Regions from separate parts of the Bradyrhizobium sp. ISRA442 genome, predicted to be linked through region 2. Evidence: predicted binding sites of a transcription regulator. Region 2 holds the regulator's gene; each other region holds the start of a gene.

Region 1 (10,292 bases), on a different contig from region 2:
ATGGCCTGGCCCTTGCCGTCGTAGCCGAAGCGGCGGGTCTTCAGCACCGCCGGCAGCCCGATCCTGACGATGGCCTCACGCAGCGAAGTGACCGAGGTGACGTCGGCATAGGGCGCCGTGCCGATCCCGAGCCGCGTCACGAAATCCTTCTCGGCAAGCCGGTCCTGTGTGGTCTCGAGGATCTTGCGGTTCGGCAGCACGGGGCGGCGCGCGTCCAGCACCATTGCGGCGGCGGCCGGCACGTTCTCGAATTCATAAGTGATGACGTCGACGTCGCTGGCGAACAACTCCAGCGCTTCGACATCGGCATATTCGGCGCAAGTCGCGTTCAGCACAACGTCGAAGGCCGGGGAATCGGGATCGGGAGAGAACACTTGGCAGCGCAGGCCCAGCCGCGCCGCGGCCATGGCCAGCATCCGGCCGAGTTGTCCGCCGCCGAGGATTCCGATGGTGTCGCCGGGCTTCAGCTTCACCCGATTGGTGTCAGTCACGCCTTGTCCTCCGGTCGCTCGGCAACCGCCTCGGTCTGCGCCTTGCGCCAGGCGGCCAGGCGGTTCGACAGCGCCGGATCGGACAATGCCAGCACGGCGGCCGCGAGCAGCGCCGCATTGATCGCGCCCGCCTTGCCGATCGCCAGGGTGCCGACCGGGATGCCCGCCGGCATCTGGACGATCGAGTAGAGCGAGTCGAGCCCCTTGAGGGTCCTGGATTCGACGGGGACGCCGAAGACGGGGAGTTCCGTTAGCGCCGCCGCCATGCCGGGCAAATGGGCTGCGCCACCGGCGCCGGCGATGATGACCTTGAAGCCTGCGGCCTTGGCGCCCTTGGCGAAGGCGAACAGCCGATCCGGGGTTCGATGCGCGGAGACGATGTGGCTCTCGCAGGCAACGCCGAGCGCTGCGAGCGTGTCGGCGGCATGCCGCATTGTCTCCCAGTCCGACTGGCTTCCCATGATGATGGCGATCGGCGCGGTCATGACGTCAATTGTGCTCGGGAATACAGAAACATAGGCCAGATTATCGGTTCCGGCCGGCGGCTCGCAAGGCGGTGGCAAGGAGAAGGGAATGCACTATCCTGTCTTGGTGAATCCCCGCAAGCCTTCATTGAGCAGGATGCCCATGAAGAAACCAAAAAGGGCTATCGCTGCGAAGGCCAAAAAGGGCCGAAAGACCAGCGGGAGCCGGTTCAAGACCGCGGCCAAGCGTCCGGCCGGGCTGGCGCGGCGTCGCGTGCCGGCCGGCGACGGCGCCAAGGCGACGATCCGCAGCCTGCGGACCAAGCTCAAGGAGGCCCTGCAGCGGGTGGCGGAACTCGAGGCGGTGGCCGATACGGACTTCCTGCTCGAAATTCCCAATCGGCGCGGCTTCGAGCGCGAGCTCCAGCGCGCCATCGCCTACATGAAGCGCTACCGCGCCAGCGGCGCGCTGATTGTGCTCGATGTCGACCGGCTGAAGCCGATCAACGACTCCTTCGGCCACGCCGCGGGTGACGAGGTCCTCAAGGTGATCGCCGCCACACTGACGCGCCAGGTGCGCGCGTCCGATGCGGTCGGCCGTCTCGGTGGCGACGAATTTGCGCTGCTGCTGTGGAATCTCAGCGAAACCGACGCCAAGGCAAAGGCCGCGACCTTTGAGCAGGCGATCGACGAGCTGTCGTTCGTCTTCCGCGGCCAGCGTGTGAACGCGGGCGCGTCCGCCGGCGTGGCGCTGCTCGGGCCGCAGTCCGATGCCGGCCGTGTGCTGGAAGAGGCCGACGCCGCGATGTATGTACGCAAGGCGCATCGGCGGCACGAGCCAACGTCACCACGAGCCGCGGATCGGGCTGGTCAGCACCTGATCTAAAGGGCGCCGAGGTCTTCCGGCACGCTGCCGAATTTCCGCAGCAGCTTGGGGTCGCCGAACTCGCCGGTCATGGGATCGCCGCTGCGGCTGAACGCGATCGCGCCGATGTGGCCTGCGCTGCGCGCCAGGATTTCGGCGCGCCGCAGGGCGGCCGCCGAATTCTGGCATTCCTCCGCGGTGCCTGCGACCGGCGATCCGCTGGCATCGATCAGGAAGGGCATTGCAACGTAGTAGGTGATATCCGACATGGCGTTGCTCCGGATGGTGGCATCAGGCGGCGCTGCTCTTGCTCCGCATCTCGCCGCGCGAGGTCTCGGGGATGCAGCCGGCCGAAATCGCCGCCTGCAATTCCTCGAGCTCCGCCTCCAGATATTCGTTGGCCATGATCAGCGCCTTGATGGTGCTGCGCAGGTTGCCGTCGCACATCGCGATCGCCTGATCGCAGGCTTGTTCATAGTGACTGTTGTCGAAAAGGGGTGCTGGCATTGGGTGTTTTCCTGGGGCGGTTGGCTCCCAAATGTTCTCTTTTTGTTCCAAGTGAGTCAAGCGGAATCCCGCGCTGCGCGCCAGATGTTCGCAGACCAATTGGTTCGGAGACATGGCCGGCGCTTTTGAAGGCGAGCCGCCACGAAAGGCGCGTCGCGATCAGGCGATAATGTCGGGCGTGATCTGGTCTTCGATGAACGCGATCCGGTCGCGTAACAACAGCTTGCGCTTCTTGAGGCGCTGCAACCGCAATAGGTCGGGGGCGGGCGATTGATGCAGCGCATCGATCGCCGCATCGAGATCTCGGTGTTCCTGCTGCAACCGGGCGAGCTCGGCTTCGAGCTCGCGCTCATTTTCATTGGTCATGATCTGCGGTGGCCGAAAAACCCGATGAGCGCTAAGACAAGGCTGTGGACGTCCTGTGGAAATTATCGTCCTTGCGCGGCGTGATCGCAAGCGATCTCGGTCGTCACGCACCGTTCTCTTGCAACATGGTGCAGTAGATCGCTGCGGCACTGGACGAGCGCATTGATATCACGGGTTTTTCCGGGGCGGTTCCGTACTCACGCTTCATTACATATGAATTTTCAAAAATGACGGTGCGACAACGGATAATCATCGACAGAAGGAATCGCTGATGTACACTTCGCCGTCCGGATCGAATCCTAAGGTTCAACCCTACCGAGGAGGTTTCGAATGACAATTCAGGCACATCTGGTTGAATTGGAGCGGAAACACAAACTTCTCGAAAACGAATTGCACGAAGCACTCGTGCACCTTTCAACAGACGACCTGCAAATTGTTGAGTTGAAGCGCCGGAAGCTGATGGTCAAGGACCAGATCGAGCGGTTGAAGCACAACTCGGACGACACGCTTCACTAGTCATCCCCGTACACAGCGTAGAGTTGACCGTATCCCTTCATGCAGGGATGAGCGCGGTTGCGCTCGTCCCTGCGGTGAGGACCACCGCGCAATCATCATTGCGCGCGATTTAGATTCCTGCGAGTGCGGCGACGTGATCCGCGATCGCAAGCGATGACGTCAATCCCGGCGATTCGATGCCGAACAGATTGATCAGGCCCTCGACGCCATGATCGCGCGGGCCCTGCATCAGGAAATCCTGCGTGGCGACCGCCGGCGGCACGATCTTCGGACGGATGCCTGAATAGCTCGGCATCAACGCGCCGTCAGGCAGCGTCGGCCAGTATTCGCGAATGGCCGGATAGAAGCGCTCGGCGCGCGACGGGTCGACCGCGTAGTCGACCGTCTCGATCCATTCGACGTCCGGACCGAACCGCGCCTGGCCTGCCATGTCCAGCGTCAGATGCACGCCGAGTCCGCCTGGCTCGGGCACCGGATAGATCAGGTGCGAGAACGGCGCCCTGGCGCTGCAGCTAAAGTAATTTCCCTTGGCGAGATAGGCCGGCGGAATCCGTTCCAGCGGCATTCCGTCAATGTGGCGCGCAACTGTGGTCGCCGCGAGGCCGGCGGCGTTGACGAGCAAGGCGCATTGCAGCGTCATCGGAGCGTCGCCGCCGGCATCGATCTCGATGACACCGCCCGAGGCCTTGGCCCGGATCAGCGGCGTGTGAAACGCAAAGGCCGCGCCGGCCGCCTCGGCCTCGCCCCGCAGCGAGAGCATGTAGGCGTGGCTGTCGATGATGCCCGTCGAAGGCGAGAGCAGCGCGGCATCGCAAGCGAGCGCCGGCTCAAGTGCGCGGGCGGCCTCGCCCGCGAGCAACTGCATGTCGAGGACGCCGTTGGCTTCGGCGTGGGCCTTGATCGATTGCAGCTTCTCGGTCTCTTTCGGAGTGGTCGCAACGATCAGCTTGCCGCAGTTTTTGTGCGGGATGCCGCGCTCGGCGCAGTAACGGTAGAGCGCGTGCTTGCCGCTGACGCACATGCGGGCCATCCAGCTCCCGGCGCGGTAGTAGATGCCGGCATGGATAACCTCGCTGTTGCGCGAGGACGTGACGGTGCCGATGGCCTCCGCTTCCTCGAGCACGATCACCTCGCGCCCGGCCTGGGCGAGCCGTCGGGCGACCGCGAGCCCGACGACGCCCGCTCCGATGACGACGCAGTCGACCCTATCCATGGAAGTGCAGAGCTTTTGCTGGAAACGCCGATGGCGCGAGGGCCTGTTTGCCTGGAAAACGGGCCACAAGGCCGCCTTCCGTTAAGGAAGCATTTATCATGTCAGGGCAATTGCCGTATTTCACGTCACATTTTTCTGTCGCGCGTACAGGCGTTTACCCGATCCAAACCCGTGAAGCCAGACAATCCGCAGTGGAAATCGCGGGTGGCTGATGGCTGACAAGAACTGGCACGCGGGCAGCACGATACTGATTCCTGTGCAGGCCGCGGTGTGCCTGGCCTGCGCGGCTGCGCCTGCACGCGCTTTTGCACTGTCCGACCAATTCGCTCCGCCGAGCTATATCGGCAGGCTCGATCCCAGTGTGGTCTGGGAGGCCCTGATCGGGGGCATTGCCGTCTGCACCTTCCTGGCCGCGATCGCACTATGGATCCATTCGGCGTTGCGCCGGGCCAAGCGGTCGCAGTTGCGCCGTAACGCGTTCGTCTCCTCCGCCATGAACAATCTCAACCAGGGCGTGGTGATGACGGATGCGCAGCAGCGCATCATGTTCTGCAACGACCGCTACCTCGATATCTACGGCCTATCGCGCTCGGACCTCTGGGCCAACATGACCGGGAACGACATTCTCAAGCTGCGGCGCGACCGCGGGGTCCTCGGTGTTTCCGACGACGAGTTCTATGAGAATGCGTCCAGCCCGAACGGCCTGATCACCGAATTGCCGGACGGGCGCGCCATCCTCGTGAAGTACTTCGTGCTTCCGAACGGCGGCTCGGTGGCTACGCATCTCGACGTCAGCGAGCAGCGCAAGCTGTCGCGGCAACTCGCGTCCACCAAGCAGTTCCTGGAAACAGTGCTGGACAACGTGCCCGCCTGCGTGGCCGCGAAGAACATCGAGGACGGCCGCTACATCTTCGCGAACAGCGCCTATGAGCGGTTCTGGGGCTTCTCGCGGGACCAGGTCGTCGGCAAGAATGCGAGCGAGCTGTTCGCGCCCGCCTCGGCGGCCACCATCGAGGCCACCGACCGGGCGGCGCTCGAAGCGAGCGACGGACAGTTCCGCAACCAGTTCGAGGTCGAGCGCGGTGCGGCGCGGCGCATGGTGGCCTCGATCCGGATCGTGGTCCGCAACGAGAGCAATCAGCCGGAATTCCTGCTGGTGGTGTTCGAGGATATCACCGACCGGCGCTCGCTGTCGCAGGAGCTGGAGAGCGCCAAGAAATTCCTCGACCTCGTGGTCGACAACATCCCGGTGGCGCTGATCGTGGAGCAGGTCAAGGACGGGCGCTACCTGCTTGCCAATCGCAGCGCGGAAACGATCCTCAACCGCAAGCGCGAGGAAGCCACGGGTCTGACCGCCGCCGACATTTTCAACGCCAAAGAGGCGAAGCTGATCATCGCGCGCGACGAGGCGGCGATCAAGAAGCGCGGGATGATCACCGAGGAGCATCCGATCTCCACCAAGGACGGCCTGCGGCTGTTCCTGACCCGCCGCGCCACCGTGCTCAATGATTCCGGCGAGCCGCAATATCTGATCAAGACCCACGAGGACGTCACCGACCGCCGCCAGACCGAGTCGCGGATGGCGCATATGGCCTATCACGACGGCCTCACCGACCTGCCGAACCGCGCCGCGTTCCTTCAGGCGCTGACCCAGATGATCGAGGCCTGTGAGGGCACTGGCGAGGAGTTCGCCGTGCTTTGCATCGACCTCGACGGGCTGAAAGAGGTCAACGACGTCTTTGGCCATGCTGTCGGCGACAAGCTCCTGGTCGAGGTGGCCCAGCGGCTCCAGGATGCCGCGCGCGGCGGCGTGGTGGCGCGCCTGTCCGGCGACGAGTTCGGCCTGATCATCGACGGCAAGCAGCCGGACACCGGGCTTGCGCTGGCCCGGCAGCTCGGCGACGCCTTGGCCCAGGAATTCCACATCGACGGCCGCGCGGTCCGCGCCGGTGTCACCACCGGCATGTCGATCTTCCCGCACAATGGCGCGGACGGCGCCTCGCTGCTCGCCAACGCCGGCGCGGCGCTATTCCGTGCCAAGCAGAAGTCGCGCGGCTCGATCAGCCTCTACCAGCCCGAGATGGACCAGCAGATCCGCGACCGCCGCGTGCTGCACCAGGACCTGTCGAAGGCGATCAAGAACGGAGAACTGTCGCTGGCGTTCCAGCCGCAGGGCATTGCGGGCAACAGCGTCGCCGAGACCGAGATCATCGGGTTCGAGGCGCTGGCGCGATGGCAGCATCCGATGCGAGGTCAGGTCTCGCCGGCGGAGTTCATCCCGATCGCGGAGGAAAGCGGCCTGATCGTCGAGATGGGCGAATGGATCCTGCGCGAGGTCTGCCGCGAGGCGGCGTCATGGCCGAAGCCGCTCCAGGTCGCGGTCAACCTGTCGCCGGCGCAGTTCATGCACGGCGACGTGGTTGGGCTCGTCCATTCCATTCTGCTTGAGACGGGCCTTGCGCCCGGTCGGCTGGAGCTCGAAATCACCGAGGGTGTTCTGATCGAGGATTTCGACCGGGGCCTTGCGCTGCTACGTCGGCTGAAGGCGCTCGGCGTACGCATCTCCATGGACGATTTCGGCAGCGGCTACTCCTCGCTGAGCTATCTCCAGGCGTTCCCGTTCGACAAGATCAAGATCGACCGCGCCTTCGTCATCAACCTCGGACGTAACCCGCAATCGGCGGCGATCGTCCGCGCCGTGATCGATCTCGGCCACGGCCTGGAAATGTCGATCATCGCCGAAGGCGTCGAGACCGTCGAACAACTCGCATTCCTCGCCAGGGAGGGATGCGACGGCGTGCAGGGCTATCTGCTCGGCAAGCCCAAGCCGATCGAGCAGTATGCCGGCCTGATCGGACGTGCCGAGACAATGGAGCTTGCACTCAAGACCGGCTAGTGGTGGGCGGACGCTTGCTTCGCTCCCTCTCGACGGTTTCATGGCGGATTACGACCTCGCGATCATCGGCGGCGGCCTCAACGGTGTCAGTATCGCGCGCGATGCTGCCGGCCGCGGCCTGCGCGTCATCCTGTTCGAGCAGGGCGATCTGGGCGGCGCCGCATCGTCGGCGACGCCGCGTCTGATCCATGGCGATCTGTCGGTGCTGGAACGTCGGGGCTTCTGGCGCGTGCGCCGGGCGCTCGCCGAACGCAGGATCTGGCTGTCCATTGCGCCGCATCTGGTCCGGCCGATGCGCTTCGTGATCCCCGCGCATTCCGACGAGCGGCCGCCCTGGCTGCTGCGCGCCGGCCTGTTCCTCTATGACAGCCTTGCCGATCGCAGTGGCCTGCCGCGATCGACGACCCTCGACATTACCCACCATCCGGTCGGCAACGCGCTGAAGCGTCCGTTCGGCACCGCCTTCGATTATTCGGACTGCGTGGTCGATGATTCCAGGCTGGTGGTGCTCACGGCACTGGACGCAGCCGAGCGCGGCGCTGCGATCCGGACCGGGGTGCGCTGCGTGCGCGCTGATAGAACCGACGTCTGGCGGCTCGCAGTGGTCGATCGCGGCAACCGCCGGGTGATCACGGCGCGCGCGCTCGCCAATGCCTCCGGCGGCTGGACGCCGCTCGTTGCGGAGACCGTGCTGCGCCAGCCGTCGCCCCCCATGGCGGCGATGCAGATGAGTCAGATTGTCGTGCCGCGGCTGTTCGAGTCCGACAACGTCTATGTGTTTCAGAACAGCGACGGGCGGCTGATCTTCGCGAGCCCCTTCGAACGCGAGTTCACGCTGATCGGCACGGTCACGCACGCCTTCACGGGCGATCCTGCAATCGTGGCGATACGAGGCGCCGACGTCACCTATCTGTGCGAGGCGGTAAGCCGCTATTTTCGCGAGCGGGTCACGCCGACCGACGTGGTGCGAACCATCTCCGGCGTCAACCTGACGCTGGCCTCCGTGCGCGGGCGCGACGGGACGACGCTGTTCCACGCGCGCCGCCGCAAGGCGCCGTTGATCACGTTGTTCGGCGGCGACGTCACAACCTCGCGGCTGCGCGCCGAGCGGGCCGTGACGAAGCTGACGCCGTTCTATCCGATGTCGCCACGTTGGACGGCCGGCGCCGCGCTCCCGGGCGGAGACTTTGCCTGGCACCGCTTCGACACCGAGGTCGACATTGCGCGCGACCGCTGGCGGTTTCTTGCCGAGCCAGAGGCGCAGCGGCTGGTCGCGGCCTATGGCACGCGATTGCCGGCGGTGCTTGGCGAAGCCAAGAGCCGCGACGAACTCGGCCTCGCCTTTGGTCCCGAACTGACGGCTGCGGAGGTGCGCTATCTGATGAGCCACGAATGGGCGCGCTTCCCCGACGACATCCTGTGGCGTCGCTCCAAGCTCGGCCTGACCATGCCTCCGGCCGATCGCGACGCGCTCGCCGCGTTTATGGCCAACGCCATGTGACATTTCGAACCGGTTGAGCAAAGGCCGATCCGCCGCTAGCGTGCGGCGGCATCGGGGTTGGCGAGGAACATGTCTGAAGAAGTGCCTGGAACAGAAGTCGTGGCGGTCGCGGCCAGCGGAGAGGTGCAGCCGGCGGCCGGCCGGCCATTGCTGCGCATCGAGGGCGTCGCCAAGACGTTCGGCACGTTCCGAGCCGTGGATGGCGTGTCGCTCGACATCAAGGCCGGCGAATTTTTCGCCCTGCTTGGTCCCAGCGGCTGCGGCAAGACCACGCTGCTGCGCATGCTCGCCGGCTTCGAGGCGCCGGACGAGGGACGCATCCTCCTCGGTGACAAGGACATCGCGCAGGCGCTGCCGCACGAGCGCCCGATCAACATGATGTTCCAGAACTACGCGCTGTTTCCGCATCTTTCCGTGCGCGACAACATCGCCTTCGGCCTGAAGCGCGCCGGCATGGCGCGCGCCGACATCGCCGCCCGCGTGGCGGAGATGGTCGCGCTGGTGAAGCTCGAAGGGATGGAGGCGCGCAAGCCCGACCAGCTCTCCGGCGGCCAACGCCAGCGCGTGGCGCTGGCGCGCGCGTTGGCACGCCGACCGCAGCTTCTGCTGCTCGACGAGCCGCTCGCCGCGCTCGACAAGAAGCTGCGCGAGAGTACGCAAGGCGAATTGATGGAGCTCCAGCGCCGGCTCGGCATGACCTTCATCATCGTCACCCACGACCAGGAGGAGGCGATGACGATGGCGAGCCGGATCGGCGTGATGAATGCCGGCCGGCTCGATCAGGTTGCAGGCCCGCGCGAGCTCTACGAGACTCCGCGCTCCCGCTGGATCGCGGAGTTCGTCGGCGACATCAACCTGTTCGGCGGCGAGCTCAAACTGCGCGATGGTCATCGTCTGGTCATTGCCACCGACGACGCCGGCACGCTGGTGACGGCCGAGCCGCGCGAGCCGATCGATGGCACCAGATTGTCGGTGGCGATCCGCCCCGAAAAGGTCAAGCTGTCGCGCCGCGCCCCGGTGGGCGAGGCATCGGCAATCAACCAGCTCGACGGCGTGATCGCTGACATCTGCTATCTCGGCGGCTCTACCACCTACAAGGTGAAGCTCGACGGCGGCGGCATGGTGCGGTCCTCGGTGACCAACTCAGCGCGTCTCGACGTCGATGCCTATAGCCTCAACCAGCACGTCGTTGCCTGGTTCAGCCCCGATGACTGCATGGTGCTCGACCGATGAGCGCGCGCCGCATCTTCGCCCGGCCGGCGCGGTTTGCCGCGATCGCGCCCTATGTCTGGATGGCGCTGTTCTTCCTGGTCCCGTTCGGCTTCGTGCTGAAGATCAGCCTGTCGCAGACGGCGATCGCGCAGCCGCCTTACGAGCCCGTGTTCGACCTCACCGCGGGCTGGACGGCAATCAAGACCGCGTTCGCCGCGCTGTCGATCGATAATTTCAAGCTGCTCGTCTCCGACGAGATCT
Region 2 (10,292 bases):
TCATCAGCTTGCCGCCCGCTTGTTGCCGGAAAGCGCGGTGCAGGCGCGCTCGAGCCGCGCGACGCTGTCCTCGATCTCGGCTTCAGTCACGATCAACGGTGGCAGGAAGCGCACGACGTTGTCGCCGGCCCCGACGGTGAGCAGCTTTTCGTCGCGTAGCGCCGCGACCAGATCGCCCGAGGGCACCACGGCCTTGATGCCGATCAGGAGCCCCTCGCCGCGAACCTCGCTGACGATGTCGGGATGACGATCGATCACGGACGCGAGCTTCTGCTTCAACAAGAGCGACATCTTCTGAACGTGATCAAAGAAGCCCGGCTTGAGCATGACGTCGAGCACCGCATTGGCGGCCGAGATTGCGAGCGGATTGCCGCCGAAGGTCGAGCCATGCGAGCCGGGCGTCATGCCCGAGGCGGCTTCCGCGGTCGCAAGGCAGGCGCCGATCGGGAATCCGCCGCCGAGCGCCTTCGCCAGCGACATCACGTCGGGCGTGACGCCGAAGCGGCGGTGCGCGAAGAGATCGCCAGCGCGGCCCATGCCGGTCTGCACCTCGTCGAACGCGAGCAACAGGCCGCGCTCGTCGCAGAGCTGGCGCAGCGACTTGAGGAATGCGGGCGTCGCCGAGCGCACGCCGCCCTCACCCTGGATCGGCTCGATCAGGATGCCGGCGGTCTGCGGACCGATCGCCTTCTTGACGGCGTCGAGGTCGCCATGCGGCACCTGGTCGAAGCCTTCCATCGGCGGCCCGAAACCTTCGAGATATTTGGCCGAGCCGGTTGCAGCCAGCGTCGCGAGCGTGCGGCCGTGGAAGGCACCCTCGAAGGTGATCATGCGATAGCGCTCGGGATGACCTTTCGACGCGTGATAGCGGCGCACGACCTTGATGACGCATTCCAGCGCTTCCGCGCCGGAATTGCAGAAGAACACGAAGTCCGCAAAGCTCTCGTTACAGAGGCGCGCCGCAAGACGCTCGCCATCCGGGCTCTGGAACAGGTTCGACATGTGCCAGAGCTTCGTCGCCTGCTCCTGCAACGCCTTGACCAGTGCGGGATGGGCATGGCCGAGCGCGTTGACCGCGACGCCGGAGGTGAAGTCGAGATAGCGCTCGCCATTCGTGGCGATCAGCCAGCAGCCTTCGCCACGCTCGAAACCGATGTCGGCTCTGGCGAAAACAGGAAGCAGATGCGGCGCGGCGCTCTTGGTCATGACTGTCACTTGGTGTTGAGGACGGCCTCAACGCGCATTGCGCAGCGCACCATTGACCGTCCCGGAAAACGAAACGTGCCGCCTTTTCAGGGCGGCACGTAGAACTATCTTATGCTTGGTAGAACGCCTGTCAATGCCGCCGGCAAGCCTCGGGAAACGCAGAATCCGTAGTCTTGCGGTGCCTACTTTGCGGGGTTTTCGTTACGGAACATGTGGAAGCGAGTCGGCGGACTCTTGCGCGTGAGTCACGCCATATTGTAGCGTTTGGGCTGTCAGATACGACATCTCGTGCAGCGGTTCTGATCCTCTAAGTTCTCATGTACCGGCGTAAACGTTCGGGCGCTCTAGTCGCGCCCGGCGAGCCTTAAAGGATTCTGGCGGCACGGGTTTTTCGAGGCTTAGGCATTCGCCGCGAGGGCCAGGGTGGCTGGCGCGCGGCGAGGGAAAGGGTGCAATGACGGTTTTGACATGGTCCGACGATCGCGTCGAGCAGTTGAAAAAGCTCTGGGAGGCTGGACTTTCGGCCAGCCAGATCGCAGCCGAGCTCGGCAATGTGACCCGCAATGCCGTGATCGGCAAGGTGCACAGGCTCGGCCTGTCCGGCCGCGCCAAGAGCCCCTCGTCGGCGGCGCCGCGGCCGCGTAAGGCGCGCCCCGCGCAGCACATGATGCGGGTGGCTCGTCCGATCTCGCGCGGCAACACCGCGCTGGCGCAGGTCTTCGAGGTCGAGGTTGAGCCCGATCCGGTCACCTATGACAACGTCGTGCCGATGAGCCAGCGGCTGTCGCTGCTCGAGCTGAACGAGGCGACCTGCCATTGGCCGGTCGGCGATCCCTCGAGCCCGGATTTCTTCTTCTGCGGCGGCAAGGCGCTCACCGGCCTGCCCTATTGCGCCCAGCACTCGCGCGTCGCCTATCAGCCGGCGGCGGATCGCCGCCGCGCTCCGGCGAAGCCGGGCACGCGCTGAGTTAGCGTTTAGTCGGTGAACTAGGTGCCGTCGTTACACGACGGCACTTCAACTAGCTCGGTGTCGTCCCGGCGAACGCCGGGATCCATAACCACCGGCCGATGTGGTTACGGGGACTCGGAGTTATCATCGTCGCGCGACAACTGCGCCCTGGGGTTATGCGTCTCGGCCTTCGCCGGGACGACGACTGAAAGTGTGGCAACAACCAGCCATCCCGCCCCAGACTTTACGTCTGCTCCGCCTTCGCGAAACGGTCATCCAGCGCATAGCCGGCGCCGCGCACGGTGCGGATCGGATCCTGCTCGCGGCCGAGATTGAGCAGCTTGCGCAGGCGGCCGATGTGCACGTCGACGGTGCGTTCGTCGATGTAGATGTCGCGGCCCCAGACGCTGTCGAGAAGCTGCTCGCGCGAGAACACGCGACCCGGATGCTCGAGGAAAAACTCCAACAGGCGATATTCGGTCGGACCGAGATCGATCGGCCGGCCCGAGCGCGCCACGCGGCGCTTTTCACGATCGAGCTCGATGTCGCCATAGGCGAGCACGGTGGCGAGCCGCTCGGGGCTTGCGCGCCGGAGCAGGCCCTTTACGCGCGCCAAGAGCTCGGGCACCGAGAACGGCTTGACGATATAGTCGTCGGCACCGGTCGCAAGACCCCGCACCCGCTCACTCTCCTCGCCGCGCGCGGTGAGCATGATGATCGGAAGCTGCTTGGTGTCGGGCCTGGTGCGCAAGCGCCGGCACAGCTCGATGCCGGACAGGCCCGGCAGCATCCAGTCGAGCACGATCAGGTCGGGGATATGTTCCTTGAGACGGGTATCGGCGTCGTCGCCGCGCATCACCGTCTCGACGTCATAGCCGTCGCCTTCGAGGTTGTAGCGGAGGAGCTCGGTCAGAGCCTCCTCGTCCTCAACCACCATAATGCGTGCGCCCATGGGGTCGTCGCTCCTTACGTATTCGGGACCGTCGTGGCGAAGGTCGTCATGTCGCCCTTCGGCCGCTTGTCGGCGATGGCCTGACCTTCGATCATGTAAAACACGGTCTCGGCGATGTTGGTGGCATGGTCGCCGATCCGCTCGATGTTCTTGGCGCAGAACATCAGATGGATGCAGAACGAGATGTTGCGCGGATCCTCCATCATATAAGTGAGGAGCTCGCGGAACAGCGAGGTGCAGATGGCGTCGACTTCCTCGTCGCCCTTCCACACCGCCATCGCCGCCGGCAGGTCATGCGCGGCATAGGCGTCAAGCACCGACTTGACCTGCTGCTGCACCAGGTCGGTCATGTGTTCCAGGCCGCGGAACAGCTTTAGCGGATGGAAGTCCGTCTCCAGCGCGGCGACGCGCTTGCCCATGTTCTTGGCAAGGTCGCCGATGCGCTCGAGGTCGGTCGCCACGCGCATCGCACCAACGATCTCGCGCAGGTCGATCGCCATCGGCTGACGGCGGGCGATGGTGAGCACGGCACGCTCCTCGATACGCTTCTGCAGCGCGTCGAGCTCGACGTCGGTGGCGACGACGCGCTGGCCGAGCGCGACGTCGCGGCGGATCAGCGCATCGACGGAATCGACGATCATGCGCTCGGCAATCCCGCCCATCTCTGCGACCAGTCGAGTGAGCTCCTGAAGGTCGGTGTCGAAGGCCTTTGCGGTGTGTTCGGAACCCATATCCTGTCTCCTCAGCCGAACCGGCCGGTGATGTAATCCTGCGTACGCCGATCGCTCGGCGACGTGAAGATCTTGCTGGTGTCGTCGAACTCGATCAGCTCGCCGAGATACATGAAGGCGGTCTTGTCGGAAACGCGCGCCGCTTGCTGCATGTTATGGGTGACGATCGCGATCGTGTAGTTCTCGGACAGCTCCTGGATCAGCTCCTCGACCTTGGCGGTCGAGATCGGGTCGAGCGCCGAGCAGGGCTCGTCGAACAGGATCACTTCGGGGCGCACCGCGACGGTGCGCGCGATGCAGAGGCGCTGCTGCTGGCCGCCGGAGAGCGAGAGGCCCGAGGCGTTGAGCTTGTCCTTGACCTCGTTCCAGAGCGCGCCGCCGCGCAGCGCCTTCTCGACGCGGTCGTCCATCTCCGACTTCGAGATCTTCTCATAGAGGCGGATGCCGAAGGCGATGTTCTCGTAGATCGTCATCGGGAACGGCGTCGGCTTCTGGAACACCATGCCGACGCGGGCCCGCAGCAGGTTGAGATCGAGCTTGGGGTCGAGAATGTTGGTCTGGTCGAGCATGAGCTGACCGGTCACACGCTGGCCCGGATAGAGATCATACATCCGATTGAAGATGCGCAGCAGGGTCGACTTGCCGCAGCCCGACGGACCGATGAACGCCGTGACGCGGTTGGTGCCGAGCGTCAGGTTGATGTTCTTCAGCGCGTGGTGTTCGCCGTAATAGAAGTTGAGGTTGCGAACCGTCACCTTGGCCGGGGCCTCCGGCAGCGGTTGCGACGCCAGGTGACCGTTGGAACTCACGGATACGGACAGGTCGGTCATTTTGCGGTCCTCTCGGCGCCAAGGATGCGCGCGCCAATGTTCAGGGCAAGCACGGTGAGCGTGATCAGCAGCGCGCCGCTCCAGGCGAGTTGCTTCCAGTAGGCGTACGGGCTCTGCACGAAGTTGTTGATGGTGACCGGCAGGTTCGCTATCGTCTTGTTCAGGCTCAGGCTGAAGAACTGGTTCGACAGCGCAGTGAACAGCAGCGGCGCAGTCTCGCCGGCGACGCGGGCGGTCGCGAGCAGCACGCCGGTGATGAGGCCGGAGCGCGCCGCGCGATAGGCGATCCGCTTGATCACCAATGAACGCGGCAGGCCCAGTGCCGAGGCCGCCTCACGCAGCGCGTTCGGCACCAGGAGCAGCATGTCCTCGGTCGTGCGTAGCACCACCGGGATCACGATCACGGCGAGCGCGAGGCTGCCGGCGATCGCCGAGAAGCCGCGCATCGGCACCACCACCGCGCCGTAGATGAACAGGCCGATGATGATCGAGGGTGCGCTGAGCAGGATGTCGTTGATGAAACGGATGACCGAGGTCAGCTTGTCATTGCGGCCGTACTCGGCGAGATAGGTGCCGGCGAACAGGCCGAGCGGCGCACCGATGCCGACGCCGAGCACGGTCATGATCAGCGAGCCGACGATGGCATTGAGCAGGCCGCCTTCGTTCGAGCCGGGCGGCGGCGTGCTTTCGGTGAAGATCTGGAGGTTCAATCCCGTCAGGCCGTTGTAGAGCAGCGTGATCAGGATCAGCGCGAGCCAGGTCACGCCAAAGGCGGCGGCGCCGATGCAGAGACCGCGGATCAGGATGTCCTTGCGGCGGCGGCGTGCATAAATCGGGTTCATGGCGTCACTTCCCCGCTTTCTTTTCGAGGCGCAGCAGCATCAGCCGCGCGGCCGCGAGCACGAAGAACGTCAGCACGAACAGCAGGAGGCCGAGCAAGATCAGGCCGGATTGATGCAGGCCGTCGCTTTCGGCGAACTCGCTGGCGATCGCCGCCGAGATCGTGGTGCCCGGCGCGAAGATCGATGAGGAGATCCGGAACGAGTTGCCGATGATGAAGGTCACCGCCATGGTCTCGCCAAGCGCACGGCCCAGCGCCAGCATGACGCCACCGATGATACCGACCCGCGTGTAGGGGATCACCACGCTGCGGACCACCTCCCAGGTGGTGCAGCCGACGCCGTAGGCAGCCTCCTTCAGCACCGGAGGCACGGTCTTGAACACGTCGACCGAGATCGAGGTGATGAAGGGCAGCACCATGATCGCCAGGATCAGCGAGGCGTTGAACAGGCTGAGATAGGACGGCGGGCCGGCGAAGATCGCGCCCAGCACGGGAACGCCGTCGAAGATTTTGATCATGAAGGGCTGGAAGGTGTTGGCCAGGAACGGGCCGAGCACGAAGAAGCCCCACATGCCGTAGATGATGGAGGGAATGCCGGCGAGCAGCTCGACCGCCATGCCGATCGGACGGCGCAGCCATTGCGGGCAGAGCTCGGTCAAAAAGATCGCAATGCCGAGACCGACGGGGATGGCGATCAGCATCGCAATGAAGGAGGTGACGAGCGTGCCGTACATCGGCCCGAGCGCGCCGAGCACGGGCGGATCGGCGGACGGCGCCCAGCGCTGCGTCCACAGAAACGACAGGCCATACTCCTTCATCGCCGGGAAAGCACCGACGATCAGCGACACAATGATGCCGCCGAGGATGAGCAGGACCGAGATCGCACTCAGCCGCGTGATCCAGTAGAAGGTGAGATCGCCGAGCTTGAAGGCGCTCAACGCCTTGGCACGATCATAGGGTCCGGCGTCATCAATCACGTCGCTCTGAACGGCCATCTCTGCCACGCCGATCCCCTGTACTGACTGTATTTGCTCTTTTGTCACCGGTCTCGCGCTCCGGATGCGTCTCATCGCGACAGCGACCCGACGCATCCGGGAACGAGGCCTTGCGGATCCCGGACCGACAGCGCGGCAGATGATGCCGCGCTGCGCCCAGGACAAGAGCGCTTAGCTCTTGATCTCGGCAGCCCAGGTCTTCTCGATCTGCTGGACGACGCTGTCCGGCATCGGGATGTAGTCGAGCTCCTCGGCCATCTTGCCGCCGTTCTTGAAGGCCCAGCGGAAGAACTTGATGGCTTCCTGCGAGGCCGCCTTGTCGGTGCCTTCCTTGTGCATGAGGATGAAGGTCGCCGCCGTGATCGGCCAGGACTTGTCGCCGGGCTGGTCGGTCAGGATGACGTAGTAGCCGGGCGCCTTGGACCAATCGGCGTTGGAGGCGGCCGCCTGGAAGGCCTCGACCGTCGGCTGCACCGTCTTGCCGGCCTTGTTGACGAGGCCGGTGTAGGTCAGCTTGTTCTGCTTGGCATAGGCGTACTCGACGTAGCCGATCGAGTTCTTGGTCTGGCTGATGTTGCCGGACACGCCCTCGTTGCCCTTGGCGCCGACGCCGACCGGCCACTCGACAGCCGTGCCCTCACCGACCTTGCTCTTCCAGTCAGCGCTGGCCTTCGAGAGATAGTTGGTGAAGTTGAAGGTCGTACCCGAACCGTCGGAGCGGCGCACCACGGTGATCGCCTCGGACGGCAGCTTCACGTTCGGATTGAGCTTCTTGATGGCAGCATCATCCCACTTGGTGATCTTGCCGAGATAGATGTTGGCGAGGGTCTCGCCATCGAACACCAGCTCGCCGGCCTTGACGCCCTCGATGTTGACGACGGGAACGATCGCACCCATCACCATCGGCCACTGGGCGAGGCCGTCCTTCTCGAGCTGCTCGGCCTTGAGCGGCGCGTCGCTGGCGCCGAACGTCACGGTCTTGGCCTGGATCTGCTTGATGCCGCCACCGGAGCCGATCGACTGGTAGTTCAGGCCGTTGCCGGTCTCCTTCTTGTAGGCGTCAGCCCACTTGGAATAGATCGGGAACGGGAACGTCGCACCGGCGCCGGTAATATCGGCGGCGAAAGCCGACGTCGATGCGGCGACCAAGCCAGCAGCGACGATAGTTTTGAGGAAATTCATGCTGGTCTCCATACTGGGGAGCGAAGCGCCATCCGCGCCCGATCGCGCTCCCGCGCCGCCCCTTTAGGAGCGGTCGGCTGTGCTTTTACGAAGGTTTGGTGACAGTCAGATGACAGCTTTAAGTGGCTGGAATCGCTTGAATATCAGGTTGACGCCGAGGTCCTGGCCTGGGGAAAACAGGCGGTGAAGGTGGCGCCCTGCTTGGGCACGCTTTCGATCAAAAGCCGGCCGCGATGACGGTTAAGAATATGTTTCACCAGCGATAATCCGAGGCCCGTCCCGCCTTGCGAGCGGCTGTCGCCGACGTCGACCCGGTAGAAGCGCTCGGTCAGCCGCGGCAGGTGCTCGGGCGCGATGCCGGGGCCGAAATCGCGCACGAAGACGCGGATTTCCTGAGTTCCATCAGTCGCCGCGCCGATGTTGAGCGACACGATGACGCGCCCGCCCGAGGCACCATATTTGAGCGCGTTCTCGATCAGGTTCTCGAACAGGCGCAACAGCTCTTCACGGTCGCCCGCGATCATCACCGGGCTCTCCGGCAGATGGGTCTCGACGTCGACCTGGCGTTCGCGGGCCAGCGGCTCGAGCCCGTCGGCGACCTGGCGGATGATCGGCACGAGATCGACCAGGGTGTCGGGTCGCACATGGGCGGACAACTCGACGCGCGACAGCGACAAGAGGTCATCTATCAGGCGCGCCATGCGTGTGGCCTGAGCGTGCATGATGCCGAGGAAGCGCTCGCGGGCCTTGGGGTCGTCCTTGGCCTGCCCCTGGAGCGTATCAATGAAGCCCGACAGCGCGGCGAGCGGCGTGCGCAATTCGTGGCTGGCATTGGCAACGAAATCGGCGCGCATCTCCTCGACCCGGCGCAGCGGCGTCTGGTCGTGGAAGGTCATCAGCATGCATTTGTCGGCGCCGCCGAAGGTGGTGGGCACCGGCACCGGCGTGATGATGAGCTCCATCCAGCGATCGACCGGCACATGGTCGAGATAGTCTGCGCGCCGCGGCTCGGTGGTGGCGATCGACTCGCGCAGCGCGGTGATGATCTCCGGCGAGCGCAGTGCGAACTGCGCCAGCTCGTTCTTGCGCAGCGCCGGCGCAAGCTGGGCGGCGGCCGCATTGAGATGGATCACACGGCCGGCGCGGTCGAGCAGCACCGCCGGATCCGGTATGCCGGCGACGACCGCCGCAACCGCCGCGCTTTCGACGGGATTGATGCGGCGGACGTCGTCGCGCGAGGCCGCATTGTCATGCAGTCGCCACGGGATCAGCGCGGCGGCCGCTATGCAGAGAAACACCGCCACGGCGCGCACCGCCGACAATTCGCCGAGCGAAACCACGACCGACAGCGCCAGCGCTGCGGCGATCAGGATGATAGTCGAGTGCCGCAGCCGGTCGGACCAGGGCTGGGCGGGAGAAGGAGGGGCATCAATCGCCATCGGGGCGGGCTTCTCCTAGGGGCTTGCGCGGTTCAGGCGCCGCTGTCGCTGCGCTCTCTCACATAGGCGGCTTCAGGTGCCGGACCGGGGTCGAGCTTGAGCGCCGCCTGCTGCAGGCGCTTCGATCGGGCGCCGATGATAACCTCGCGAAACGTCAGCAAGATTACAGATATGACGAAGGGTGAAAGATAATAGAGCACCCGGAACAGGAGCATGCCGCCCAGGAGCTCCTCCCGGTCCATCTGCCAGAGGCCGACAAGCATGGCAGCGTCGAAGACGCCGAGGCCCCCGGGCGAATGGCTGGCAAAGCCGAGCAGCGTCGCCGAGACGAAGATCACCGCGACCACGACGAAGCCGAGATTGGGCTCGTCCGGGACCAGCACGTACATCGCGAGCGCGCAGAAGCCGAGATCGATGATGCCGATCGCGATCTGCAGCAGCGTCAGCGGGCCGCCCGGCAGCACCACCGTCCACGGTCCGCGGCCGACCACCCGCGGCTGGGTCCAGACCCAGACCACATAGGCAACCAGCGCGACGATGATCCCCATCGCCGCCGTGCGGTTCAGCCAGGGCGGAAGCTGGTCGATCGAGGCGGCCGCCTCCGGATGGTAGGAAATTCCAAGCCCCAGCACGGCGGCGTTGCCGAGCCAGAAGGTCAGACCGGCGAGGAAGCAGATCTTCGCGACGTCGATCGCGTTCAGGCCATGGGCTGAGTAGATGCGGTAACGCACCGCGCCACCGGTGAAGACGCTGGCGCCTACATTGTGACCGATCGAGTAGCTCGTGAAGGCGGCCAGCGCGTTGATGCGATAAGGCACATGGGCATGGCCGATCGCGCGCACGGCGAACAAGTCGTAGAAGGTCAGGGTAAAATAGCCCGCGGCGACGAACAGCGCCGCCATCGCAATCTGACGCGGCTCGGTGCTCTTGATCGCTTCGACCACCTCGTTGAAATCGATGCCGCGCAGCATGTGATAGAGCACATAGCAAGCGATGCCGATGACCGTGACGCTGATGACAACGCCAAGCTTATGCAGGATTTGCTTCTGGCGCAGAAACGACATCGCCCTGCGTATGGCTTCCAGCATCTAGACCTCGAACAACGCTCCAGCGGCCACGTTGGCCGGCGAATTGACGGCCGGCGAACCCGCGCCGCCGGCGCCGGCA
Region 3 (10,292 bases), on a different contig from region 2:
ATGGCCGCTCGCCGTTTCGGCAGGGCTCATGGACAAGAGTCCGCGCGCGCTCGTCCGTGCGTTGTGGGCTCTGTCGGCCGGACATCTCCTGGCAACACTTCTCGTGCTGCTGCCATTCGCGTTCCTGCTCGCGCTGGCCGAGTGGCAGCGTTCAATCCAGTTCAGTGCGAGCCTCCTCGTCATCGGCTTCGGCGTCTATCGGCTGATCGAGCGGCGCCATCCGCGGGCGCTGGCACGGATCCCGCCGACGCAGTTGGCGCTCTGGTCGTTTGCTGTCGCCATTGCTCACGGCGCGGCCTTGATGCTCGTGCCGATCTATCTCGGGCTCTGCCAGGCCTTTGAACTCGATGCCGGCCACGCGGCGGCCGGCGCGCTGATGAAGGCAAGTCTCGGGATGGCGGTGCTGGTGTCCGTGGTGCACGTTGCCGCCATGATCAGCGCCGGCGGATGCCTGGCTTGGCTGGTCTACCGCTATCTGGGACTGAGGTTCGTCTCGCGAAGCTGGTTTAATCTGGATGCAGTCTGGGCGACCAGCCTTGTCCTGGTCGGCGCCGTGGCACTCGCCTTCAATGTTGCGAGCTGGCGCTGACGGTTATCGCGTCAGAACCCACTCGCCGATGATGCGGAAGCGCGCGTTCGCATTTTCCTGCTTGAACAACGCGAGGCGATCGATTGTCAGCGTGTCGAGCTTTAACGCTGCAAACCGCGATCGCAGCATCTCGATAATCGTTCCGCGACGCTCCGCGTCCAGTCGCCCCGTCAGCGTCATGTGGAAGCGGAATTCTTCCATCACGTACGGGTAGCCCCAGCGGTCGAGATAATCGCGCTGCCGTTCGCTCAGCTTCTCGGGTTTGCGCCGCGCGCGGTCCTCCGTGGTCAGTGCTGCGCGAAAAGAGTCGAAATCGCGCGTGCAATCAGCGGCGAGCTGCTGGAGCGCGGCGACCGGCTCGGCCGGAATGACGGCAATGAAGCCGCTGATGGAATCGACAACGGGACGGATCACCGGAATGGGCCGCGCTTTCGCGGCGAACGTCGCGCAGGCGGCGGCGAGCTCGGCTTCGGTCTTTTCGGGCGCGAGTGCCATCGGCGCTTTCAGCGTGCCGTGAAAGCCGTATTTGCGAGGATCGGCGGTGACGTCGCGCCAGTCCGGCGCGACACGCCGTGCTTCCTCGGGGAAGGGCAGCTCGTTGCCGGTGTGAGCGTCATAGCCGAGCAGCTCGGCGCCAAAACGCGAGAGAGCGCTATGGGCGCTGGCTGCATGATAGATCGCGTAGCGGGGAAAACCTGTCATTGCCTGAGCATAACCGCTTTACGCCGCGACGACAGCCTCGCGCGGCGTGGCCGCGGGGCCGAGCAGCCGCGCCGCATCTGTCAGGTGCACGAGCCGCCCTGCTGCGATCACGGCGACGAGCCGCGGCCGCAGCGGTACGGTGTCGTCGACCAGGAGAATGTCGGCACGACGTCCTTCCGCCAGCGTGCCGCGATCGCCAAGGCCGGTGGCGCGTGCGGGCCCGGCGGAGACCAGATTCCAGGCTTCGGTGAGCGGCAGTATGCCATCGGCAGCGAGTCGGAACGCCGCGAGCAATTGCGCAGGATAATAATAGTCCGACGCCAGCACGGTGCAGAGCCCCTTGGCGATCATGTCGGACGCCCTGGTCCAGCCGGTGTGGCTGCCGCCGCGCACGACGTTCGGCGCACCGTAGACGATGGCGTCGCCGTTGGCGGCGGCATCCCGCGCCGTCTCCTCGTTGATCGGAAACTCGGCGATCATCGCACCCAGGGCGCGATATTCCCGGCGCATCGCCGGCGTTCCGTCGTCATGCGACAGCATCCGCACCTCGGCGGCGCGTGCCGCAGCGGCCAACCGCGAAATCGAGGCCGGCACCTCGGCGGCGCGCGAGACCACGCGATCGACCAGCCGGTCGAAGTCTTCGTTCGACAGCCCGGTGCGCTCCACCATGCGGTTGCGCTTGCGCGGCTTCGCCATGTCGGCAACGGTACCGTCCATGTGGTCGTTGAAGGCGAACAGGTCGATGCGACCCTCGGCCAGCCACTGGCCGATCTCGTCTTCGGCGTCGAGATTGTAGGTCTCGTGCCGCAGGTGGAAGCGGGTGTCGGCGGCGAATTGCGGGCGCTGGCGCTCGATCGCCTCCATCAGGCTCCTCGCATTGTCGCCGCTGCGCAGGCCCGGCTCCCACGAACAGGTCGTGGCGTGGAACACCGTGGTGATGCCGTTGCTGATCGCCTGGCGGTCGCTGTCGGCAAGCGCGACATCGATCGGGAAGTCGACGCCGGCGCGCGGCATCATCTGCCGCTCGAAGGCATCGCCATGCAGATCGACGATGCCGGGCAGGACCAGCAGGTTGCGCGCGTCGATCGCCAGCCGCGCACGGGCGCGAGGCGCATCGATCCGCGCAATGTCCTGTCCGGACACGGCAAGCGAAGTTTCGACGAGCTCGGAGCCGATCAGGGTCCGGCCACCTTCAAGGAAAATGTCTGTCACGCGACCGCGCTTCGTTTGCTGGCAGGAGAGCTCGTAAGGGAACTTGCCCGTGCTTCGTATGTCGACAGGAAATCTTCAATCCCGAGATTGCGGAAATCGGGCAGAGCTTCACGCAACTTGTCGTGATCCCAATCCCACCAGGCGAGCCTGGCGAGCCGTCCGGCGATCTCTTCCGAGAATCGCCGCCGGACGATCCGCGCCGGATTGCCGGCGACGATGGTATAGGCCGGCACGTCCTTGGTGGCGATGGCGCCGGCCGCGATCACCGCGCCGGTGCCGATGTTGCGGCCAGGCAGCACGATCGCGCCGTGACCGATCCAGACGTCGTGGCCGATATGGACATGATGCTGACGTCGCCAGTCGAAGAAATCGGCGTCGTCGCTCTCGCCCGGGAAATAAGCGCTCGAGCGATAGGTGAAATGGGCCTGCGTGGCGCGATGCATCGGATGGTTTCCGGGATTGATGCGCGTCATCGCCGCGATCGAGCAGAACTTGCCGATCGTCGTGTAGGTGATCTGCGCGTCATTCATCACGTAGGAGTAATCGCCCATCGTCACTTCGTGCAGGATCGTGCGCGCGCCGACCTCGGTATAGGCGCCGAGCCTCGTCTCGTGCAGCTTTGCCGAGGGATCGATGGTCGGTTGGACCGAAAGCACTTTGGCGACCATGTTGCATCCGAAAGATCGAGGAGGGGCGCCTGTCTTCGAGCGGCTCGATGACAATGTCATGACGCCACAATGACAGGGGATGAGGTGTGTAGGATCGCCGCACGGCAACGCGCATGTCACACAAGTGTCAAGCGTCGGCGTTAGCGGTGGCAGCCAGTTACTCTGGAGCCCTGCATGCTGGTGGTGGAAGGTCTGACGTGCCGCTTCGGCGCAAAAGCTGCGGTGGACGACGCTTCGTTTCAAATTTCCCCCGGCGGCTTCGTCGGCGTGATCGGACGTTCCGGTGCCGGCAAGTCGACCTTGCTGCGGACCATCAATCGCCTCGTGACGCCGACGCACGGACGCATCCTGTTCGAGGGCGTCGACGTCACTGCGCTGCGCGGCAAGGAGCTGCGGCAATGGCGGGCGCGATCGGCGATGATCTTCCAGCAATTCAACCTGGTCGGTCGGCTCGATGTGCTGACCAACGTGCTGATGGGACGTCTGGCCGTCATTCCCGCCTGGCGCTCGCTCGCGCAAGTGTGGCCCGAGCAAGACAGGGCGCTGGCGATGTCGGCGCTGGAGCAATTTGACATTGCCTCGCTCGCCGCCCAGCGCGCCGACCAGCTCTCCGGCGGCCAGCAGCAGCGCGTTGCGATCGCACGCGCACTGGTCCAGCAGCCCGACATCATTCTCGCCGACGAGCCGATCGCCTCGCTCGATCCGCGCAACACCAAGATCGTGATGGATGCGCTGCTCCGCATCAACAAGCACTTCGGCATCACCGTGCTCTGCAACCTGCATTCGCTCGATCTGGCGCGCACCTATTGCGACCGCCTGATCGGCATGGCGGCGGGCCGCGTGGTTTTCGACGGCGCGCCGTCCGCGCTGACCGATCACGTCGCGCGAGAGCTGTACGATCTCGAAGCCGCCGACGTCATGGGCGGCATGCCCGTGCCCGCGCCTCAAGGCGTTCCGGCGCTCGGGACTGCGGCAGCCGCCTGAGCCAGCGCCTGCGTTTTCAGTTTTGCGTCAACCGACCCCAACCGATGAAGAGGGTACCATGATCACTCGCAGATTAGTCCTTGCCGGCGCCACCATGCTGGCCTTTGCCGGATCCGCTTACGCCGATGACTGGAAGGCCAAATATCCCGAACTGACCTTCGCGGTGGTTCCGGCCGAAAACGCCTCCGGCGTCACCGAGCGCTGGACGCCCTTCGTGGAATACCTGTCGAAGCAACTCGGCGTGAAGGTCACGCTGCGCATCGCCAATGACTATGCCGCGGTGATCGAGGGCCAGCGCGCCGGCAACATCCACATCGCAAGCTACGGCTCGGCCTCGTTCGCGCGCGCTCGCCTGACCGGCGTCAAGACCGATGCCTTTGCCAACGACATCAACGCCGATGGCTCGACCGGCTACTACTCGGTGTTCTTCGTTAAAGCGAGCAGCCCGTACAAGAGCGTCGATCAGCTCAAGGGCAAGAACCTCGGCCTCGTCGACCCGAACTCGACCTCCGGTAACAACGTGCCGCGCTTCGAGCTCGACAAGATGGGCATTCCGGATGCCGACGGCTATTTCAGCAAGGTCGTGTTCACGGGCAGCCATGAGAACGCGATGCTGGCGCTGGCGCAGGGCACGGTCGACGTCGCGGCCAACCAGTGGACCAGCGACGACGATTCCACGCTGGCGCAGATGCTGACCAAGGGCATGCTGAAGAATGCCGACGGTTCGGCGATGAAGAAGGACGATTTCCGCATCATCCACAAGTCGGCGCCGATCATCAACGGGCCCTACGCCTACAACTCTGACCTGCCGGAAGACGCCAAGGCGGCGATCGCGAAGGCGTTCTTCGATGCGCCGACCAAGGACAAGGCCGCGTTCGAGCGCCTCTCCGACGGCCAGAAGAAGGGCTTTCATCCCGCGACCACCAAGGATTGGGATGGCACGATCGAGCTGATCAAGTTCGTCGATGCTCTGCGTAAGAAGAAGGCGTCCTGAGTTTTCGGGACGATGCACTGGAGCCGGGTCGAGGGACCCGGCTCCTTCTCTTTTGACGGGTCACGCTCCCTGATCAAATGACGCTCGCGGTTTCGATCCTTCCCGAACAGCAATTGGCCGCGCTCGATGCCGCCTATCGCCAGGCAGTGACGCGCAAGCGGCTTCGTCTCCTGCTTGGGATTGCACTATTCATTTCCGCTCTGGTCCTGTCAGCGATTGGCGCGGAAGTGAACCTGCGCACTCTCTTCACCTATTTCGGCAACTTCGTCAGCTATTTCGATCGCATTCTCACGCTCGACAGCGGCCAGCGCGTCTGGACCGATGTTGGCGAGTGGCTGTGGGGCTGGCGCAAATGGTTGAAGATGTTGGCGGAGACCCTGCTGATCAGCTATGTCGGCACGCTGATCGGCGCGACCCTCGCCTTTGCCCTGAACTTCGTCGCGGCGGAGAACACCTCGCCGGCGCCCTGGCTGCGCTTCGTGGTACGGCGCCTGCTCGAATTCGCTCGCACCGTCCCGGGCATCGTGTTTGCCCTGGTCTTCGTCATCGCCTTCGGCCTCGGGCCGATGGCGGGTGTGCTCGCGATCGCGATCCACTCCACCGGTGCGCTCGGCAAGCTGTTCTCGGAGATCGTCGAGAACGCCGACATGAAGCCGGTCGAGGGCATCCGCTCGACCGGCGCGAGCTGGCTCTCCTGCATGCGCTTCGCCGTCGTGCCCCAGGTGACCGCGGGCTATGCCAGCTACGCGCTGCTGCGCTTCGAGATCAACGTCCGCGAAGCCTCCGTGATGGGCTTCGTCGGCGCCGGCGGCATCGGTCAGGAGCTCGTCGTCGCAATCCGCAAGTTCTACTATTCGGACGTCAGCGCGATCCTGCTCACCATCATCGTGACGGTCTTCATCATCGACATCACGACCGGCTGGCTGCGCAGCCGCCTGTTCGGCAAGGAGGCGCGGACGTGAGCAAGCCTCAGGAGGTCGACACCGCACAGCTTCGCGCGCGCTATCCCGATGTGTTCGAGCGGCCGGCTTCGGCGCGCCTTGCGACCCCGGCGATGATTGCCGCGGCGCTCGCGCTTCTGGTGTATGGCCTCGTCGATCTCGATTTCTCGCCGTCGCGCTTCGTCGCCGGTCTCGGTCAGCTCGGCTGGATCAGCCTGATGATGATCCCGCCGGATCCCGGCTCGTCTCTGCCGATCTATCTGCAGGCGCTGGGCGAGACGTTGTCGATCGCGCTGCTCGGTACCACGCTCGCCGCGCTGTTCGCGCTTCCCGTGAGCCTGCTTGCCGCGCGGAACGTGGTGCCGTCGAATATCCTGCGCTTTCCGGTGCGGCGCTTCCTCGATTCGATCCGTGGCGTCGATACGCTGATCTGGGCGCTGGTCTGGATCAATGTCGTCGGCCTCGGTCCGTTCGCCGGCGTGCTCGCGATCGCGGTGTCGGATTTCGGCGCCTTCGGCAAGCTGTTCTCGGAGGCGATCGAGGGTGCCGACCAGAAGCAGGTCGAAGGGATCCGCGCCTCCGGCGGCAGTGCGCTGCACGAGATCAGGTTCGGCCTGATGCCGCAGGTGCTGCCGGTGATCGCCGGCCAGGTGCTCTATTTCATCGAATCGAACACGCGCTCGGCCACCATCATCGGCATCGTCGGTGCCGGCGGCATCGGCCTCCAGCTCGCCGAGCAGATCCGCGTGCTGGAATGGCAGAAGGTATCGTTCCTGATCCTGATGATCCTGGTTGCGGTCGCCGCGATCGATTTCATCTCGGGAAAACTCCGCTTCGCCATCATCGGGCGGCGGGCGGTGGCTTAGCGTGTTTTCCTTCGCCTCTCCCCGCCTGCGGGGAGAGGCCGGATTGCATCGAAGATGCCATCCGGGTGAGGGGGAGCTTCCGCGAGTCTCACTCGCACCGTTTTCGTGGATAGAGCCCCTCACCCCAACCCTCTCCCCGTAAGAACGGGGAGAGGGAGAACAGGCACTTCACCCGTTCTCCACCAGAAACTCGACGCGCTCCGCGGCAAAACGCGAGTGCTTGGTCACCAGCGGCTTGCCGTCGAGATCGAGGTCGGTTGCGTCGACCACGAGGATCGGCCGGCCGAGCGCCAGATCGAGCCGCGCGGCGTCGGTCGCATCCACGATGCCGGCCGTGATCCGGGTCGCGCCGCGGTGATAGTCGCGGACGCCGTAATGCTCGAGCAGTTTTGTCATCGAGCGCGTGGCCGCGAACACGGTTCCTGCATTCGGAAACAGCTCTGCTGACAGCCAGGTGGTGGAGACGCAGATCGGCGTGCGATCGGCGAGGCGTATAGCCTCGATCCGGACCAGCGGTGCGCCGACCTTCAGGCCGAGCTCTCGCGCCAGTTCACGCGTTGCGACGTCCTGCGACGCCCCGATCAACTGACCGCGCGGCTCGCGACCGCCGGCGCCGACGATCTCGGAGAAGCGCGTGCGCGAACGCAGCGGGTAGGCAAGGCGCTGCGCCTCGACATAGGTTCCGCTGCCGCGCTCGGCCCGCACCAGGCCGCGCTCCGCAAGTGCCGCGAGCGCGCGCCGTACGGTGTGGCGGTTCACGCGATAAGTTTCAGCGATCTCCATCTCGCCCGGCAGCTTTTCCCCGGCGGCAAAGCGGCCGTCGGCAATGCCGCGCTCGATGCCGTCGGCCACGAGGCGCCACAACGCGACGCCGGAAGAGGCGGTGTCCTGCATACTCATGTCGCCGGGCAGGCTATCCCACAAATCATACACTTGTCACGAAACAGTCATGGCCTTCCCTTATCAAGTTGTCTATTATCATAGACAACTTGAATTCGGCAAGTTCGGTGGATCCGGTGACCCAGCACAACGACCAGCAAGCCCAGCGCAAGGCCGCGATGGCCGTGCTGGCGCACGCGGAGGCGGGCGAGATCGCCGCTCGCCTCCGTACTCTCGCCCTGCCGGACCATCAGGATCTGCGCGAGGCCGAAAACGGCCTTGTGATGCTGCGCGGCCGGGTCGGCGGTGACGGTGCGCCGTTCAATCTCGGCGAAGCGACGGTGTCGCGCGCGGCGGTGCGGCTTGCGAGCGGCGAGGTCGGCTTCGGCTACACGCTGGGACGCGACCGCGAGAAGGCGAGGCTGATCGCGCTGTGTGACGCGCTGGTGCAGTCGAGGGATTTCGGTGCGGCTGTTGAGCGGGACGTCATTGCGCCGCTGCGCGAGGATCTTCTGGCACGACGCAAGAGTGTGGCGGAGGAGACCGCCGCAACGAAGGTTGATTTCTACACAATGGTGCGCGGTGAGGGATGAGGCCATGACCAGGATTGCGGAATTGCCGCCGGGGTTCGCCGACAAGGTCTTGTCGGCGCAATCGACATTTCGCTCCGTCATGGATGCGATGGCGCGTCCGGGTTCGGTCCAGCGCATCGTGCCGGCGGCGGGGACGCCTGGCGCAATGATGCGCGGCACGGCCGCGATCGCGCTGACGCTGTTCGATCACGATACGCCGCTCTGGCTTGATGCACGGATGTCGGAAAGTTCCGACACGGTGAAGTGGCTGAAGTTTCACACCGGCGCGCCGGTCGTGCAGGATTCCTCGATTGCCGCTTTCGCGCTGATCGCCGACGGTTCGGCGCTGCCGCCGCTCGAGCGCTTTGCGCTCGGCTCCAGCGAGTATCCGGATCGTTCAACCACACTGATCCTTCAAGTCGACAGCCTCGACGCGGGGCGCGCTTTCGAGCTGCGTGGCCCGGGAATCGATGGGGTTGCGACGCTCCAGGCGGCGATCCGGCCTGCCGATCTGTTCGAGCGGCTGCGCATCAACGAGGCGCTGTTCCCGCGCGGCATCGACGTGGTGCTGGTCGCGGAAGAAGCCGTGGTTGCGATCCCGCGCACCACGCGTGTCGCGAACAAGGGAAACTAGAAGCATGTATGTCGCAGTCAAAGGCGGCGAACGCGCCATCGAGAACGCCCATCGCCTGCTGGCCCATGCGCGGCGCGGCGACCGGAGCGTTCCGGAGGTCACGCTCGATCAGATATCCGAGCAGCTCGGCCTCGCCGTCGACCGCGTCATGAGCGAGGGGTCGCTCTATGACCGCGAGCTCGCGGCGCTCGCGATCAAGCAGGCGCGCGGCGATCTGATCGAGGCGATCTTCCTGGTCCGCGCCTTTCGCGCCACCCTGCCGCGCTTCGGCGCGAGCGAGCCGATCGACACCGGCGCGATGCGGGTGCAGCGGCGGGTATCATCGACCTTCAAGGACATTCCGGGCGGCCAGATTCTCGGGCCGACCTTCGACTATACGCATCGCCTGCTCGATCCGACTCTGGCAGAGGGATTTGTACCGGAGGTGCCGGCGACGGCGGAAGCGTCGCCCGCGGCCACGCCGCGTGTGACCGACATTCTGGGCCGCGACGGACTGATCGAGTCCTCGCCGCAAGCCGAAGAGGGCGCAAGCGTCGGCGATCTCACGCGCGAGCCGCTGAACTTCCCGGCCGATCGCGACCTGCGCCTGCAGAATCTGGCGCGCGGTGACGAAGGCTTTCTGCTGGCGATGGGCTATTCAACCCAGCGCGGCTACGGCCGCAACCATCCTTTCGCCGGCGAGATCCGGTTTGGCGAAGTCGAGGTCGAATTCTTCGCGGAGGACGTCGGTTTCGCGGTGCCGCTCGGCGCTATCGAACTCACCGAATGCCAGATGGTCAACCAGTTCAAGGGTTCGGCCACCGAGGCGCCGTGCTTCACCCGCGGCTATGGCCTCGCCTTCGGCCAGAGCGAGCGCAAGACCATGTCGATGGCGCTGGTCGACCGTGCGCTCCGGGCGCGCGAGCTCGGCGAGGAGGTGGGGGCGCCGGCGCAGGACGAGGAATTCGTGATGTCGCATTCGGACAACGTCCAGGCGACCGGCTTCGTCGAGCATCTGAAGCTGCCGCACTATGTCGACTTCCAGTCCGAGCTCGGCCTGCTGCGCAAGCTGCGTCAGGAATTCGCAGAGGCCAATGCGGTCGAGCCGATGAAGGAGGCCGCGGAATGAACGCGCCTGCCTACAATTTCGCCTATCTCGACGAACAAACCAAACGGATGATCCGTCGCGCGATCCTCAAGGCGATCGCAATCCCCGGCTATCAGGTGCCGTTTGCCAGCCGCGAAATGCCGATGCCCTATGGCTGGGGCACC

Evidence for each region. Region 2 encodes PhoB, which activates phosphate uptake and scavenging genes when phosphate is short. Its sites were predicted from a motif close to TGTCATNNANCTGTCAT; they were not measured.
Region 1: MTR72_RS30490 (YdcH family protein) is a predicted target of PhoB. The motif match lies at 2,921-2,937, and genes of this name have one in related genera.
Region 3: phnC (phosphonate ABC transporter ATP-binding protein) is a predicted target of PhoB. The motif match lies at 3,219-3,235, and genes of this name have one in related genera.

The regions. Positions count from the first base shown of each region.
Region 1 is NZ_JALGCN010000019.1:107,095-117,386, forward strand. It holds gene MTR72_RS30460 (5-(carboxyamino)imidazole ribonucleotide synthase) at 1-491, opposite strand, end outside; gene purE (5-(carboxyamino)imidazole ribonucleotide mutase) at 488-976, opposite strand; gene MTR72_RS30470 (GGDEF domain-containing protein) at 1,119-1,841, shown strand; gene MTR72_RS30475 (hypothetical protein) at 1,838-2,089, opposite strand; gene MTR72_RS30480 (hypothetical protein) at 2,112-2,327, opposite strand; gene MTR72_RS30485 (YdcH family protein) at 2,487-2,693, opposite strand; gene MTR72_RS30490 (YdcH family protein) at 3,024-3,209, shown strand; gene MTR72_RS30495 (NAD(P)/FAD-dependent oxidoreductase) at 3,319-4,422, opposite strand; gene MTR72_RS30500 (sensor domain-containing protein) at 4,634-7,318, shown strand; gene MTR72_RS30505 (glycerol-3-phosphate dehydrogenase) at 7,359-8,819, shown strand; gene MTR72_RS30510 (ABC transporter ATP-binding protein) at 8,889-10,052, shown strand; gene MTR72_RS30515 (ABC transporter permease) at 10,049-10,292, shown strand, end outside.
Region 2 is NZ_JALGCN010000030.1:44,624-54,915, forward strand. It holds gene argF (ornithine carbamoyltransferase) at 1-4, opposite strand, end outside; gene MTR72_RS36340 (aspartate aminotransferase family protein) at 4-1,206, opposite strand; gene MTR72_RS36345 (GcrA family cell cycle regulator) at 1,661-2,173, shown strand; gene phoB (phosphate regulon transcriptional regulator PhoB) at 2,400-3,107, opposite strand; gene phoU (phosphate signaling complex protein PhoU) at 3,122-3,838, opposite strand; gene pstB (phosphate ABC transporter ATP-binding protein PstB) at 3,850-4,668, opposite strand; gene pstA (phosphate ABC transporter permease PstA) at 4,665-5,510, opposite strand; gene pstC (phosphate ABC transporter permease subunit PstC) at 5,515-6,504, opposite strand; gene pstS (phosphate ABC transporter substrate-binding protein PstS) at 6,676-7,686, opposite strand; gene MTR72_RS36380 (ATP-binding protein) at 7,830-9,125, opposite strand; gene MTR72_RS36385 (lysylphosphatidylglycerol synthase domain-containing protein) at 9,158-10,213, opposite strand; gene MTR72_RS36390 (hypothetical protein) at 10,214-10,292, opposite strand, start outside.
Region 3 is NZ_JALGCN010000003.1:66,508-76,799, forward strand. It holds gene MTR72_RS06500 (hypothetical protein) at 1-589, shown strand, start outside; gene MTR72_RS06505 (DUF1045 domain-containing protein) at 593-1,291, opposite strand; gene MTR72_RS06510 (alpha-D-ribose 1-methylphosphonate 5-triphosphate diphosphatase) at 1,310-2,503, opposite strand; gene MTR72_RS06515 (chloramphenicol acetyltransferase) at 2,500-3,171, opposite strand; gene phnC (phosphonate ABC transporter ATP-binding protein) at 3,346-4,155, shown strand; gene phnD (phosphonate ABC transporter substrate-binding protein) at 4,214-5,149, shown strand; gene phnE (phosphonate ABC transporter, permease protein PhnE) at 5,227-6,111, shown strand; gene phnE (phosphonate ABC transporter, permease protein PhnE) at 6,108-6,956, shown strand; gene phnF (phosphonate metabolism transcriptional regulator PhnF) at 7,125-7,856, opposite strand; gene phnG (phosphonate C-P lyase system protein PhnG) at 7,964-8,428, shown strand; gene phnH (phosphonate C-P lyase system protein PhnH) at 8,433-9,041, shown strand; gene MTR72_RS06555 (carbon-phosphorus lyase complex subunit PhnI) at 9,046-10,149, shown strand; gene MTR72_RS06560 (alpha-D-ribose 1-methylphosphonate 5-phosphate C-P-lyase PhnJ) at 10,146-10,292, shown strand, end outside.